Linked DNA regions of Arthrobacter crystallopoietes. The protein of the gene in region 2 interacts with the protein of the main gene of each other region in a pairwise test. Links are inferred from orthologs where the notes say so. Each region holds a gene or a part of one and is shown on either strand. Other genes may lie near its edges.

Region 1 (4,687 bases), 640 kb from region 2 along the record:
GTTGGTCAGCTTTTCACCTTGGCCGAGCAGAATGTACTGGCCCAGATCCAGGTCGCGGGCAACCCCTGCCAGAGCACGGGTGCTGACGACGGCGGAACGGCGCTTGGCCAGCTCGCCCTCGGGCAGGTCCGGATTGTCGCGGTAGAGCGCATCAGTGACGGAGAAGCCGAGGATGGAGTCGCCCAGGAATTCGAGGCGCTCGTTGGTCGGCAGGCCGCCGTGTTCATACGCGTAGGAACGATGTGTCAGAGCAAGACGAAGCGTCTCGGCGTCGATTTCGACACCGAGACGCTTCAAAAGCTCTTCAGTTGAAGGCATGCGGACGCTATTAAACGTCGGCTACCTTGCGGCCCTTGTACTCAAGGAACAGCGCAGTGCCTGCCGAGTCGGTGACGACCTTGGCCTGGTGAGGCAGGCTGTAGGTGACACGGCCGTTCTCAACGGTCTTGACCAGGTTGGGCGCAGTTGCCTTCCACTGGGACCGGCGTGCGCGCGTATTCGAGCGGGACATTTTCCGCTTGGGAACAGCCACGACTAACTCTCTTCTCTCTCGTCTGACTCTGTACGTGTTGCTGCCTCATCGGCAGCTGTGCCAGCCAGCCCGGCGAGGGCTGCCCAGCGAGGATCCAAAACCTCATGTTGGTGGCCCGGATCCTCTTCAAGGCGCATCCCGCATTCAGGACAAAGGCCTTTACAGTCTTCCCGGCACACCGGCTGGAACGGCAGGGCGGTTACCACTGCGTCCCGCAACACCGGTTCGAGATCGATTGAATCGCGCTCTACCCGCCGCTGCTCTTCAGCCTCTTCATCATCCGGACCCTGATCCTGTGGATCGAAGCCCTCGTAGTAGAAGAGTTCCTGCACCCTGACGGAGAGATCATACTCGATAGCATCCAGACAGCGCCCGCACTCCCCCGTTACATCAACGGTGGCAGTGCCGGAAACCAGAATACCTTCGTGTACGGACTCAAGCCGCAGATCCAGCTCCATATCGGAGCCTTCCTGCACGCCAATGAGTGCTGCACCGAACTGCTCCGGTGCAGGTACATGCTCGTTCAGGGTCCGCATAGTACCCGGGCTGCGCCCGAGATCCTTGACCGAAATGGCCAGGGGCGAATTTTGATCATGATTCATGATCACAACGATGAGAACTCCTATAGAACATAGACCGACGTATTATCTTAGCGCGAAGATGCCCATACTCTCAAATGGACCCTCCGCCGGACTATTGTCCTTGTTCGTCCTGCTGGAAACGTTGCAGCACGGCCTTCGGAACAAAGTCCGCGATATCACCGCCGAGCGCCGCCACTTCCTTGATCAAAGTGGATGAGAGGTGTGTGTAATTGTTCTCCGCCGGCAGGAACACCGTTTCAACGCCAGTAAGATGACGGTTCATCCGGGCCATGGGCAGTTCGTACTGGTAATCCTGCGTGGAACGCAACCCTTTGATGATGACACCTGCACCATGGCTGCGGCAAAATTCCGCCAGCAGCCCGTCGCCCATCGGCTCCACGGTGATCCCGCGCAGGTAGGACAGGGTCTGGCGCGCCATGTCCAGGCGGACGTCCAGGGAGAACCTGTACTTCTTCGCATAGTTGGTGGAGACGGCGACGATCACTTCGTCGTACATGCTGGCGGCACGGGCAATAATTTCCACGTGCCCGTTGTGCAGCGGGTCATAGGATCCAGGGCAGACGGCTCGGCGCATATCTATGAATCTAATCCATTCACTGCACAAGTCACAGCACGTGAGCCCGCGGTTGTAGTGATATTACTGGGAGACATGAGCAGAACGGACGAAAACCTGGCCCAAGGATCCGCATCCGGGAACCGCGCACCGTGGCTACGCACGGCCGAAGGCGCCAACCTCCTGGGCGCGGACGGCCATTTGGGCGTGACCATCTTCGAGGAGATCACCACGTTGGCCGTCCGCACCGGTGCGATCAACCTTGGCCAGGGGTTTCCTGACGAGGACGGTCCGGAGCTGATGCGGGAGGCAGCCCGTGACGCCATCTCGGCTGGTGCGAACCAGTATGCGCCGGGCAAGGGAATCCCTGCGCTGCGCGAAGCGATCTCCGATCATCAGCGGCGCTTCTATGGATTGACGCCGGATCCGGAGACGGAAATCATCGTGACCACCGGGGCTACGGAAGCTCTGGCCGCGGCCCTGCTGGCCTTGACCGGCCCCGGCGATGAGGTCCTGACCTTCGAGCCGTTCTACGATTCCTACGGTGCCGTGATCGCGCTCAGCGGTGCAACCCACGTCACCGCACCGTTGCTGGCGCCACGGTTCCAGCCGGACCTGGCTGCGCTTGAGGCTGCTTTTTCCGACCGGACGCGCGTCATCCTGGTCAATAATCCGCACAATCCGATGGGCAGTGTCTTCACGCGGGAGGCGCTCACGCGCATTGTGGAGCTGGCCAACCGACACGACGCCATCATCATTACGGACGAAGTCTACGAACACCTCACCTTCGGTGTAGCCCATATTCCTGTGGCAACGCTGCCGGGAGCCTCGGAGCGCACCCTGACCATTTCCTCCGCGGGCAAGACGTTCTCGCTCACAGGATGGAAAATCGGCTGGATGAGCGGACCTGCCGAGCTGGTGGCGGCAGCGCGGACCGTCAAGCAATTCCTCAGTTATTCCTCCGGCACCCCCTTCCAGGCCGCTGTGGCGGCCGGTCTTGCGCTGGACGGGTCGTTCTACGAGGACATAGCGGACACGCTCCAGCGCAAGCGGGACATCCTGAGCGAGGGCCTGCGGGCGGCGGGTCTGGATGTCTTCACACCGCAGGGTACCTACTTCGTCAACGTGGACGCGGCGCCGCTGGGTATTACCGATGCAACAGGTCTGGCCCGCCGGCTCCCGGAGCTGGTCGGCGTGGCAGCCATACCGGTTCCGGTGTTCTGCCACCCCGCAGGTGCGGAACGGACCAAGTCGCTGCTGCGCTTCGCCTTCTGCAAACGTGTGGATGTGCTGGAAGAAGCGGCCTCGAGGCTTGCCACCTTGAAGGACAGGCTCTAGCGGTGACGAACCGTTTCCTGCGCGGCAGCGGCCTGCATGCCTCCATTGACCCGGACAGCAGGGTACCCGGAGCGTACATCCTGAGTATCGGCGGAGCCGAGCAGTCACATGTAGATCTGAAGCACCCGGAGCATGTCTTCTACGAGTACCTGCGCCGCATTGCCAACGTCGTGGATCTTGCCGGCGAACCGGGCCAGCCTCTGCGCTCGTTGCATCTCGGTGCCGGCGCACTCACGCTGGCGCGCTACCTCCAGGCCACCAGGCCGGGCTCCGAGCAACATGCCGTGGAGTTGGAACGTGAGCTGCTGGACTACGTCATCGACCAGCTGCCGCTGCCTGAGGGAACCGATCTGACGATATACATCGGGGATGCCCGCCAGGAACTGACCTTTGGCGATATCGACGGCGAGTTCGACGTCGTCGTACTCGATGTCTTCGCAGGAGAGGATGCCCCGGAGCATCTGGCCACTGGCAGTTTCTACAGCGAGTTGCTCGATCTGCTGTCGCCCGGCGGAGTGCTGCTGGTCAACGTTGGCGACGACCCTCCGCTGACCTTTGCCAAACGTCAGGTCTCGGAGCTGTCAGACTGCACGCCAGCGGTGGCCGTGCTGGGGGAAGCGGGCATGTTCACCAGCCGCTATGCCGGCAATTTGGTGCTTGCTGCGAGACGGGATTCGTGGCCGGAGGACTGGACGCAATCCTTGCTGGCCGCCGGTCCGCATCCGGCACGGGTGCTCACGGGCGCCGAGCTGGAATCATTCGTGCTGGCCTAGGCCGGCTCCGCGAACCACAACTGAGTCTCGCCGTACTTGCGGTCGGAAAAACATTCCAGCCCGGCCGGCCAACGTGGTTCCGGCGAACGCGAAGAGCGTTCAACGACGACCACCGACCCCTCGGCCAGGAACGGTTCCAGCAGGGCCAGGATCTCCGCCAACTTGTCTTCGGCGAGCGGGTACGGCGGATCGATCAGCACCAGGTTGTAATGTCTGCCCTCCTGCAGCCTGCCCAGGTATCCCTCGGCGCCGGTGCGGTGGACCTGCACCACCGCACGGCGCAGCACGGAGTTGACCATCTCGGCGTTGCGCCGGCACACGGCGGCGGCCTTTTCCGCCAGCTCGACCAGTTCAACGCGGGCCGCTCCCCTGCTGGCGCATTCCGCCCCCAAGGCGCCGGAACCCGCAAAGAGGTCCAGAACGACGGCGTCATGGATGACGTCGTACGACTCGAGCCGTGAGAACAAGGCTTCCTTGACCCGATCCGTCGTCGGCCTCGTTGCGGTGCCCGGCACGTTGGCCAGCGTCATGCCGCCGGCGGCCCCGGCCACCACCCGGCTCATTGCTTACCCCCGCTCAAGGAACGCCTCTTTCTCCGGGTTGAGATACAGCTCGATTGCCTCGGCCAATTCCGGGTAGTCCCCCAGCTGCGCGTCGTGTTCAATGATCGCCGCGGCGTCCTTACGGGCCTGTTCGATCACGGCTTCGTCCTTGATGACGCGCAGCAGCTTCAGCGTGGACTTGCCACCGGACTGGGAGGACCCCAGAATGTCGCCTTCGCGCCGCAGCTTCAGGTCATCCTGGGCCAGCCGGAATCCGTCAGTGGTCGCCTCCACCGCTTGCAGCCGCTCCCGGCTGGGGTGGCCCGGCTCCAGGCTTGTGACCAGCA
Region 2 (5,954 bases):
CGAACGCGTATCGTCCGGAAAACAGCCGCCGAAAGATGGCAACACGGAGCAGCGCGGTGCCTGATCAGCTTCACCAGTTCTCCCTTGACCCGGAGACGTCGGGCAAACGTGCCGACGCGGCAATAGCAGGCTTGCTGGACATATCGCGTTCGGCGGCTGCGGCGTTGTGCACAGCGGGCAACGTCAGGCTTAACGGCAAAGTCTTGGGCAAATCGGACCGGTTGCCGGACACCGGAGAACTTGAAATCCGCAGACCCGAAGAGCGGGATCCGTTGGAGATCGTCGTCGAAGAGGTGGAAGATTTGAAGGTTCTCGGTGATGATGATGACTTCGTCGTGATTGATAAGCCTGTCGGAGTGGCAGCCCACCCCTCGCCCGGCTGGGTCGGCCCCACGGTGGTGGGGGCACTGGCCGCACTGGGATACAGGATTTCCACGTCCGGCGCGGCGGAGCGTGCGGGCATTGTGCACCGGCTCGACGTCGGCACGTCGGGAGTCATGGTCGTGGCAAAGACAGAGCACGCATACACACTGCTGAAGCGGGCCTTCAAGGAACGTACGGTCGACAAGGTCTACCACGCATTGGTGCAGGGCCTGCCGGATCCGCTCGAAGGAACCATCGACGCCCCCATCGGCAGGCACCCGGGCTACGACTGGCGCTTCGCCGTCGTGGAGGACGGGCGGAACTCGATCACCCACTACAAGGTGATTGAAGCGTTCGGAAAGGCTTCGTTGGTCGAAGTTCACTTGGAAACAGGGCGGACACACCAGATCCGCGTTCATTTCGCCGCCCTCCGGCACCCGTGCGCCGGGGACCTGACGTACGGGGCGGATCCGAAGCTCGCGGCCGAACTGGGCCTGACCAGGCAATGGCTCCACGCCAAGAAACTCGGTTTCGACCATCCGGTCACCGGCAAATGGGTGGAGTACGAAAGCGAATATCCCCAGGATCTGGCCTACGCACTGGATGCACTGGCCGAACACCGGGTCTGATCTGTACGACGGCGGAACCGCGGCATGAGACGTGCCCGCCTAGAATGAAGTGGTGGCAACTGTGACTAGCTCGATTTCCGGTACTGATTCGTTTGTACATCTCCACAACCACACCGAATACTCCATGCTTGACGGCGCAGCCCGCCTGACGGATCTCTTCGAACATGCCCATGAACTGGGCATGGACTCCGTGGCCACCACGGACCACGGTTTTGTCTTTGGGGCCTTCGATTTCTGGAACAAGGCCAACAACGCGGGCATTAAGCCGATCGTCGGGGTGGAAGCCTATCTGACGCCCGGCACGGCGAGGTCGGACAAGACCCGTGTCCGCTGGGGCGACGGTGGCCGCGGTGACGTCTCGGGCGCCGGCGCGTACACGCATATGACGATGTGGGCCGAGACGACCGAGGGCATGCACAATCTGTTCCGCATGTCGTCGCTGGCGTCACTTGAGGGGTACCTGTACAAGCCCCGCATGGACCGGGACCTGCTGCAGACTTACGGCAAGGGCCTGATCACCACCACGGGCTGCCCCTCGGGCGAGGTGCAGACGAAGCTGCGGCTGGGCCTCTACAAGGAAGCGATGCAGGCGGCCTCGGATTTCCGGGACATCCTGGGGCCGGAGAACTTTTACTGCGAACTGATGGACCACGGCCTGGACATCGAGCGCAATGTCCAGGCGGATCTGCTCAAGCTGGCCCGCGAGCTGCAGCTGCCATTGGTGGCAACCAACGATCTGCACTACACACATGCCGAGGACGCCAAGGCCCACGCGGCGCTGCTGTGCGTCCAGTCCGGCTCGACGATGGCCGATCCTAAGCGCTTCAAGTTCGACGCCGATGAGTTCTACCTGAAATCTCCGGCCGAGATGCGCGCAATTTTCCGCGACTACCCGGAGGCCTGCGACAACACATTGCTTATCGCCGAACGGTGCAACGTCGAGTTCAACACCCAGGCCAACTACATGCCGCGGTACCCCGTTCCGGAAGGCGAGAACGAGGAGTCCTGGTTCATCAAGGAGGTTGAGAAGGGCCTTCATTACCGTTATCCGGCAGGTATTCCCGACGACGTCCGCAAGCAGGCGGACTACGAAGTCGGCGTTATCTCCCAGATGGGCTTCCCCGGGTACTTCCTGGTCGTGGCCGACTTCATCAACTGGGCCAAGAACAACGGTATCCGGGTAGGACCGGGCCGTGGTTCGGGTGCCGGTTCAATGGCGGCGTATGCCATGCGCATCACGGACCTCGATCCGCTCAAGCATGGTCTGATTTTCGAACGGTTCCTAAACCCGGACCGTGTGTCCATGCCTGACTTCGACGTCGACTTCGATGATCGGCGCCGCTCGGAGGTCATCCGGTACGTCACCGAGAAGTACGGCGACGAGCGGGTGGCCATGATTGTCACGTACGGCACCATCAAGGGCAAGCAAGCGCTGAAGGACTCTTCGCGCGTGATGGGTTACCCCTTCTCGACGGGTGAGCGGCTGACCAAGGCGATGCCGCCTGACGTCATGGGCAAGGGCATTTCGCTGCAGGACGTCCACAATCCGGAGGCCAAGCGCTACAGCGAGGCCGAAGAGCTGCGGGAGCTGCTCAAGTCGGATCCGGATTCAGCCAAGGTCTTCGAAACCGCGCTCGGGCTCGAGGGCCTGAAGCGGCAGTGGGGCGTCCATGCGGCCGGTGTGATCATGTCCTCTGATCCGCTGATCGACATCATTCCGATCATGCGCCGTGAGCAGGACGGCCAGGTCATCACGCAGTTCGACTATCCGACTTGTGAGGGCCTCGGCCTGATCAAGATGGACTTCCTTGGTCTGCGGAACCTGACAATTATCACCGACGCGCTGGAAAACATCCAGATGAACCGGGACTTCGAGTTGGTGCTTGAGGACCTGACCTTGGATGATCCTGACTCCTACGCCCTGCTGGCCCGCGGCGACACCCTGGGAGTCTTCCAGCTCGACGGCGGTCCGATGCGGTCCCTGCTGAAGCTCATGCGGCCGGATAACTTCGAAGACATTTCCGCGGTGCTTGCGCTGTACCGCCCCGGGCCGATGGGCGCTAATGCGCACAATAACTACGCGCTGCGCAAGAACGGGCTGCAGGAGATCACTCCCATCCACCCGGAGCTTGAGGAGCCGCTGGCCGAAATCCTGGGCGGAACCTACGGCCTGATCGTCTACCAGGAACAGGTTATGGCGATCGCGCAGAAACTGGCCGGGTACTCGCTCGGCCAGGCAGATATTCTGCGGCGTGCCATGGGCAAGAAGAAGAAGTCGGAACTGGACAAGCAGTACGCCGGCTTCGAAAAGGGTATGCAGGACAACGGCTATTCCGCCGCAGCCATCAAGACGCTGTGGGATATCCTGCTCCCGTTCTCGGACTACGCGTTCAACAAGGCACACTCGGCCGCGTACGGCGTCGTGTCCTATTGGACGGCGTACCTCAAGGCGCATTATCCGGGCGAATACATGGCTGCGCTGCTGACCTCCGTCGGTGACGACAAGGACAAGCTCGCCATGTACCTCAATGAGTGCCGCCACATGGGCATTACGGTGCTTCCGCCGGACGTCAACGAATCCAGCCTGAACTTCACTCCGGTGGGTAAGGACATCCGGTTCGGCATGGGCGCCATCCGCAACGTCGGCGCCAACGTGGTCCACGCCATGGTTGCCGCCCGCGAGGAGAAGGGGCACTTCAGCTCGTTCAGCGATTTCCTTCAGAAGGTTCCCGCGGTTGTCTGCAACAAGCGGACCATCGAATCACTGATCAAGGCCGGCGCATTCGACTCGCTCGGCGATCCGCGCCGTGCCCTGGCCATGATCCATGAAGAAGCGGTTGACTCCGTCATTGTGCTTAAGCGCAACGAGGCCGCCAACCAGTTCGATCTCTTTAGCGCCTTTGACGACGGCGGTGAATCCTCCGGCGGACTGGCCGTGGAAGTTCCGGATCTGCCGGAATGGGACAAGAAGGACAAACTGGCGTTCGAGCGCGACATGCTCGGCCTGTATGTCTCGGACCATCCGCTTCAGGGCTTGGAAGGTCTGCTGAGCCAGCATGCGGACATGACGATCACCTCCGTCATCGGCGAAGACGGTCCGGCGGACGGTGCCATCGTCACCATTGCCGGAATGATCACCTCCCTGCAGCGCCGGATCGCCAAGAACAGCGGCAACGCGTACGCCCGTGCCGAGGTGGAAGATCTGGGCGGCTCCATGGAAGTGATGTTCTTCGGCCAGGTGTACGGACCGATCTCGACCATTCTGGCCGAAGACCTGATCGTCGTCGTCCGCGGCAGATTGCAACGCCGTGATGACGGCGCGGTAACGCTGAATGCCCAGGAGCTGACGGTTCCTGACCTCAGCGATGGCCATTCCGGACCGGTGGTAATTTCCATGGCCAGCTTCAAGGCGACCGAGACCGTGGTGTCTTCCCTTGGCGATGTGTTGCGGACACACCCGGGAACCACCGAAGTCCAGGTACGGCTGAACAGCTCGCGGAAAGTGGAAGTGATGAAGCTTGGCGTCGATCTCCGGGTCAACCCCACGCCGTCGCTCTTTGGGGATCTTAAGGTGCTGCTGGGCCCCGCCTGCCTCGACGTCTAACGCCTCCGGGACTTAGATCTGGTACTCGAGCGGGCTTGGGCGCATGTAGGAGCCGCCGTGGTACAGCAGCGGCGTCGCTTCGTCGCCGAGGGAGCCTTCCACCACCTCGACGATCACCACAGCGTTGTTTTCGAACGACACGCGCATCTGGATCTTGCCGACCAGATAGGCATGGACATCCTTGAGAAGAGGAACGCCGTAAGGACCTGCTTCCCAATGGTCTCCGCTGAAGCGGTCTTTCGTACGGGCGAAGCGGTCGGCGAGCCCGCGGTTGTCTTGGCCGAGAATATGCGCGCCAATATAGGTCGAGTTCGCGACGGCGGGCCAGGATGAGCTGGAGCGGGCCATGTTGAAGGTGAAGCGTGGTGGCTCCGCCGACAGGGACGCCACCGAGGTCGCCGTGAAGCCAAAGGGCTTGCCCTCGTACTCAACGGTGAGAATTGCCACGCCGGCAGCGTGCCGCCGGAAGACCTCCCGGAAGGTGGTTCCCAGCAGTTGCTCGGCGGGCGTGACAGACTGAGCTGCTGCGGATTCGGCACTCACAACAATTTTTCTCCAGAACTACTCGGTGGGGACAGAAGACATCCTGACCCATTAATGTTCAGCGTATTCGGCATCAGGCGGCGCAGGGCATTGTGTTAAGTTGTGCTAATTTTCCTGCCTGCTCCTCAACCACGGCCGCCGGCAGCAAACGACTGGACCCGGCTCAGTAGAATGGAAACGTGAATCCTGCTTCGAACGTTGAATCCTTTTCCCAGTTTCCCCTTTTGGACCTGCGCGGGCGCCATTTAAATACTGCAGAACTGAAGGCCGCCATGCCCCGCGCAGAGACGACTTTTGACGTTGCCTCGGATGCGGTCGAGGAGATCATCAACAAGGTGCGAAGCGACGGGTTCACGGCGCTGGCCGGACTTGCTTTGCGGTTTGACGGCGTGCAGCAGCGGCACCCCCTCGTACCGCAGGAAGAATTGGTCCGAGCGCTGGAGGCACTTGATCCTGCGGTCCGTGCCGCTCTGGAAGAGTCCATTGCACGGGCGCGGGTCTTTGCCGACGCGCAGAAGCCCGCCGATGCCACGGTGGAGATCGCCGCAGGCGCTACGGTTACGCACAAGTGGGTACCGGTTTCGCGGGTGGGCCTGTACGTCCCGGGCGGGCTGGCGGTCTATCCTTCGTCTGTGGTGATGAATGTCGTGCCGGCGATCGCCGCCGGCGTTGGCTCGATCGCCTTGGCCTCACCACCGCAGAAAGACTTCGGAGGCCTGCCGCACCCAACGATTCTGGCTGCCGCCCGTCTGCTGGGCATTGACGAGGTCTACGCCATCGGCGGCGCGCAGGCAGTGGCGGCGTTTGCCTACGGT
Region 3 (4,492 bases), 1.2 Mb from region 2 along the record:
GTCACCATGCAGTCCATCCGCATTCCCGACTCGTTGGAAGCCAGGGATGCAGAGGATTTCGTTGCATCCTCTGAGCTGGCCAACCTGGTGACCGGCCTGCTGTGGGGCAATAATGACCTGTGGGTCAGCCCTGCCGCGCGGCTGGAGGGCGCCCGTCCCAATGATTACGAGCAGTCCTTGCTGTGGGCGGCCAAAGACGGGGACAGGCACGTTGGCCGTGCCGTCCTGGAAATGACGAAACAGGACAACCTGCACAACGCCTTCGTGCACGTCATGGTCCATCCCGGCTTCCGCGGACAGGGGATCGCACGCGAACTGCTGCGGACTGCCGAGGCCTCCGCCCAAGACCACGGCAGAAGAGTGCTGCAGTCCTATAGTGAACACCCTGCTGGCTTTGACCCGGAAGCGGCGGATGTCCTGCGGCCGAAGACGGGTGCGGGATCGTTGCCGGGAAGTTCGGCGGCCGTCCGCTTCGCTCGGAACAACGGGTATGAACTGGAGCAGGTTGAGCGCTTCAGTGTCCTCGCTCGTCCGGTGGAAGCCGCCAGGGTGGAGTCCTTGGAGTCGCTGGCTGCTGCGAAGGCCACCGGTTACCGGCTGGTGGTTTGGGAAGACGCCTGCCCGGAGGAATTCGTCGACCAGTATGCCCTGCTGCGGCAGAGAATGAGCACGGATGTGCCGTTGGGCGAGATTGATTATCAGGAGGAAGCCTGGGACCGCGCGAGGGTACGCCAAGGCGAAGAGGAACTTCGACGTAAAGGTGGCCACTCCCTCGTCACCGCGGCCCTGCATGTCCCGAGTAGGGAACTCGCCGGACATACTTTTTTGGATTACTACCCGGAGAAGCCGGACGTTATTTACCAGGAGGACACCCTCGTCCTGCGCGCCCACCGCGGCCACAGCCTGGGCATGCTGATGAAGGCGCATAACCTGCTGCGGGTCGGCAGGCTATGGCCTGAGGGGGAGCGCTTGCTGACATGGAACGCTGCCGAGAACCAGCACATGCTCACCATCAACGATGCCCTGGGGTTTGTCCCTGCCGGGTATGAGGCGGCATGGCAGAAAAAGGCGGGCGCCGGCGCCTGACCGGTTGCCACGGTATGGCCGATTTGGACGTGGCCAACCCTTCGCGTAAGCTTGAACTACCAAAGACCGTCGGTCGTTGATTTCCCCTAAGAATTCAACCGAAAGTCCCATGCCTGGGACGGCCTGCGCAGGTGAACGAAGCAATCCTCCATATCCGGTGCTGCCGGATCTGTGAAGGCCAAGCCCCGTGCATCTGCCCGGGGCGTTTTTTATGCGTGCGACCCGAACCACCGGCACTATTCCCCGGAAGGAGGGTTATGGCAACGCCAAACAAGGTGGCAGCAGTTGAAGAGATCACCACTGATTTCAAGGAATCCAACGCTGCAGTCCTAACCGAATACCGCGGGCTTACCGTTGCACAGCTCAAGGAGCTGCGTGTTTCTCTCGGCCAGGAGACCAAGTTCTCCGTCGTCAAGAACACCCTGACTGGCATTGCAGCCAAGGAAGCCGGCATCGATGCATTCGATGACCAGCTCTCCGGACCCACTGCTATCGCCTTCATCAAGGGTGACGCTGTTGCAGCCGCAAAGTCCCTGACGGATTTCGCAAAGTCCAACCCGCAGCTCGTCATCAAGACCGGTTTCTTCGAGGGCAAAGCCCTGGACGCACCCGGTGTTGCAGCGCTGGCCGCACTCGAGTCCCGTGAGTTCCAGCTGGCACGCGTTGCCGGCGTCCTCAAGGCCCCGATGGCTGCCCTGGCCCGCACTGTCGAGGCACTGCGCGTCAAGCAGGAGGAGAACGGCGGTGCGGCAGACACTGCTGCTGCCGAAGCTCCGGCCGCAGAAGCACCTGCTGCTGAAGAAGCTCCCGCTGCCGAGGCAACCGAGGCTCCGGCCGAGGCTGCTGCCGAAGAGAAGTAAAACTCTCTTCCCAATCCACAACTCTTGGTGCGCGGCCAATGCGCTGAACACCACCTATAGGAAGGACGCCAACCATGGCGAAGCTCACCAACGAAGAGCTCATTGAAGCTTTCAAGGAACTGTCCATCATCGAGCTCTCCGACTTCGTGAAGCTCTTCGAAGAGACCTTCGACGTTACGGCTGCTGCCGTTGCCGTTGCTGGCCCCGCCGCCGGTGGCGCCGCTGAGGCTGCTGAAGAGCAGACCGAATTCGACGTTATCCTCGAAGCTGCTGGCGACAAGAAGATCGCAGTGATCAAGGAAGTTCGCGCCCTGACCTCCCTGGGCCTGAAGGAAGCCAAGGACGTTGTCGACAGCGCTCCGAAGGCTGTTCTCGAAGGTGCAACCAAGGAAGCTGCCGACAAGGCCAAGGAAGCTCTCGAAGCTGCCGGCGCCACCGTCACGGTCAAGTAAGCTTTTCGCAACACCCAAAAGAGCCCCGCACTCAGGTGCGGGGCTCTTTTGTCTGCTCTGGCGGAACGCCGAGGCGTTATTCCGGATCGCTGATATCCGCGACAGTAGCGTTCAGCGCCTTGATCAGAGCATCAGAATCCACAAAGGCAGAGTAGCCGTGCTCACCGGCACCCATGGAGATGCGCCGGCCGGTGATCGCGGCATCGGCATAGACCGGCCAGGCCGTGGTGCTGCCCAGCGGCGTGATAGTACCGCGCTGATAGCCGGTCGCCTCGAAGGCGACGTCGGCAGCAGGCATCGACAGCTTGTTCACCCCGAGCAAGGCGCGCAGCTTCGGCCAGGAGATCTGCCGGTCCCCGGGAATCAGCGCGAACAGGAACGTGCCGTCTTTGTGCTTCACCACGAGCGACTTGACGATATCAGCGGGTGCGATCCCGAGCAGCTGCGCCGCCTCCACCAGGCTCCGAGCCGCCGGACGTGCGATCAATTCCACGTCCAGCTCGCGGTCGCCCGCGTCGGCTAGGAACCTGTCCTTGCCGGTGGCAATGTCAGTCACCGGCTACTCCTCGTCGCGGTACAGCAGGAGCGCCTCGCCCTGGCCTCCGCCGCCGCACAGCGAAACGGCGGCCTTGCCCTGCCTGCGGCGCTTAAGCTCATGGGCTGCATGCAGCGCCAGCCGTGCGCCGGAGGCTCCGATCGGATGCCCCAGTGCGATGGCGCCGCCGTGGAGGTTGCACTTCTCCAGCGGGTAATCCAGATCCTTCAGCGACTGCACGGCAACGGAACCGAAGGCCTCGTTGATTTCGATGAAGTCTAGGTCCGAGGTGCTCCAGCCGGCGCGCTTCAGGGCCTGAGCAATGGCATTGGACGGCTGTGAATGCAGGGAGGTGTCCGGCCCGGCCACCTGGCCGGGTTTGCCGACGACGGCGAGCCACTCAAGTCCGTTGTCTTCGGCATAACCGCGGGTCGCCAGCACGACGGCGGCTGCGCCGTCGGAAAGCGGTGACGAGTTGCCTGCCGTGATGGTGCCGTCCTTGTCAAAGGCCGGCCTCAGCGGCGCCAGCGATTCCACCGTGGTCTGGGGGCGGATACCTTCGTCCTTGGTCAGCACCAGATCATCGCCCTTGCGCTGGGGGACCGTGACGGGGACGATCTCCGCATCGAACACACCGGATTCGGCGGCAGCGGCGGCGCGTTGGTGCGATGCCGCAGCCACTTCGTCCTGGGCGGTGCGGTCGATACTCAGTTCGGTATTCCGCCGTTCCGTTGAGGCACCCATCGACTCGTGGTCGAAAGCATCGGTCAGCCCGTCATGGGCCACTGAGTCGATGACGTTGATGTTGCCGTAGGTCCAGCCCTGCCGGGAACCGGGGAGGACATGCGGTCCGTTGGTCATGGACTCCTGGCCGCCGGCAACTACTACCTCTGCCTCGCCCGCGCGGATCAAGCGGGCCGCATCGGTGATCGCCGCGAGGCCGGAGAGGCACACCTTGTTGATGGTCACGGTGGGAACGTCCCACCCGATGCCGGCTCCGATGGCGCTCTGGCGGGCCGGATTCTGCCCGGCGCCAGCCTGGATGACCTGTCCCATGATGACCGAGTCGACGTTCTCCGCCGGCACGCCGGAGCGCTCGAGGGCCGCCGCGATGGCCTTGCTGCCGAGCTCGACGGCGCTGAAACCCGCCAGCTGTCCGTTGAGCCGGCCCTGCGGAGTGCGGGCACCGCCGAGAATTACCACGTCGTTTCTGTTACCTGACACTGTCCTGTGCTCGCTTTCATCCTTGAAATAGCTGTTCCCGACAGGCTACAGTTAGCTGGCGCGGGAGTTCGATATGCTTCCAATCTGTGGAACGCGGCAACAGCCGCAGATGTTCCGCAGAATGGCCGCCGCAGGATAAGCAGGGAAGCTGCTGCAGGGGAGCCGCGCGGAAGACAAAGCGCTCCGTTGGCAGGGGAGCAGGGCCGGCGCCGGAGATTACGATTCGGCTTCCGCCGCCCGACACGCCGGAAGCAGTTCACCGGCGCAGACAGGCAACGGGATAGTCTGCCTGCTGGACAATTTAGGGGACGTGGCGTAGAGTATAAATCTGCGTC

Evidence for each region.
Region 1: the proteins of dnaE (region 2) and J5251_RS16475 interact in binary tests that used the Escherichia coli proteins (3 or more experiments, as listed by UniProt). The link is inferred for Arthrobacter crystallopoietes from one-to-one orthologs.
Region 3: the proteins of dnaE (region 2) and rplL interact in binary tests that used the Escherichia coli proteins (3 or more experiments, as listed by UniProt). The link is inferred for Arthrobacter crystallopoietes from one-to-one orthologs.

The regions. Positions count from the first base shown.
Region 1 is NZ_CP072014.1:3,598,997-3,603,683, forward strand. The notes cover bases 986-3,904. They hold J5251_RS16475 (aminotransferase class I/II-fold pyridoxal phosphate-dependent enzyme), read left to right. Parts: upstream 986-1,783; coding sequence 1,784-3,025; downstream 3,026-3,904. Other genes in these bases: J5251_RS16465 (YceD family protein), read right to left, coding at 986-1,110; coaD (pantetheine-phosphate adenylyltransferase), read right to left, coding at 1,226-1,708; J5251_RS16480 (spermidine synthase), read left to right, coding at 3,028-3,798; rsmD (16S rRNA (guanine(966)-N(2))-methyltransferase RsmD), read right to left, coding at 3,795-3,904. In the rest of the region: rnc (ribonuclease III), read right to left, coding at 1-318; rpmF (50S ribosomal protein L32), read right to left, coding at 329-532; more of J5251_RS16465, read right to left, coding at 535-985; more of rsmD, read right to left, coding at 3,905-4,361; J5251_RS16490 (ATP-dependent DNA helicase RecG), read right to left, coding at 4,365-4,687. UniProt on the Escherichia coli protein: Shows aminotransferase activity with methionine and histidine as substrates, and to a lesser extent also with phenylalanine.
Region 2 is NZ_CP072014.1:2,958,299-2,964,252, forward strand. Bases 724-4,796 are described here. They hold dnaE (DNA polymerase III subunit alpha), read left to right. Parts: upstream 724-1,053; coding sequence 1,054-4,596; downstream 4,597-4,796. Other genes in these bases: J5251_RS13575 (RluA family pseudouridine synthase), read left to right, coding at 724-992; J5251_RS13585 (flavin reductase family protein), read right to left, coding at 4,609-4,796. Outside these bases: lspA (signal peptidase II), read left to right, coding at 1-64; more of J5251_RS13575, read left to right, coding at 36-723; more of J5251_RS13585, read right to left, coding at 4,797-5,139; hisD (histidinol dehydrogenase), read left to right, coding at 5,319-5,954. UniProt on the Escherichia coli protein: DNA polymerase III is a complex, multichain enzyme responsible for most of the replicative synthesis in bacteria. This DNA polymerase also exhibits 3' to 5' exonuclease activity. The alpha chain is the DNA polymerase catalytic subunit.
Region 3 is NZ_CP072014.1:4,156,643-4,161,134, reverse strand. The notes cover bases 986-3,709. They hold rplL (50S ribosomal protein L7/L12), read left to right. Parts: upstream 986-2,020; coding sequence 2,021-2,398; downstream 2,399-3,709. Other genes in these bases: J5251_RS19090 (acetyl-CoA C-acetyltransferase), read right to left, coding at 2,958-3,709; J5251_RS19095 (aminoacyl-tRNA deacylase), read right to left, coding at 2,475-2,954; rplJ (50S ribosomal protein L10), read left to right, coding at 1,344-1,946; J5251_RS19110 (GNAT family N-acetyltransferase), read left to right, coding at 986-1,086. In the rest of the region: more of J5251_RS19110, read left to right, coding at 1-985; more of J5251_RS19090, read right to left, coding at 3,710-4,157. UniProt on the Escherichia coli protein: The binding site for several of the GTPase factors involved in protein synthesis (IF-2, EF-Tu, EF-G and RF3). Is thus essential for accurate translation.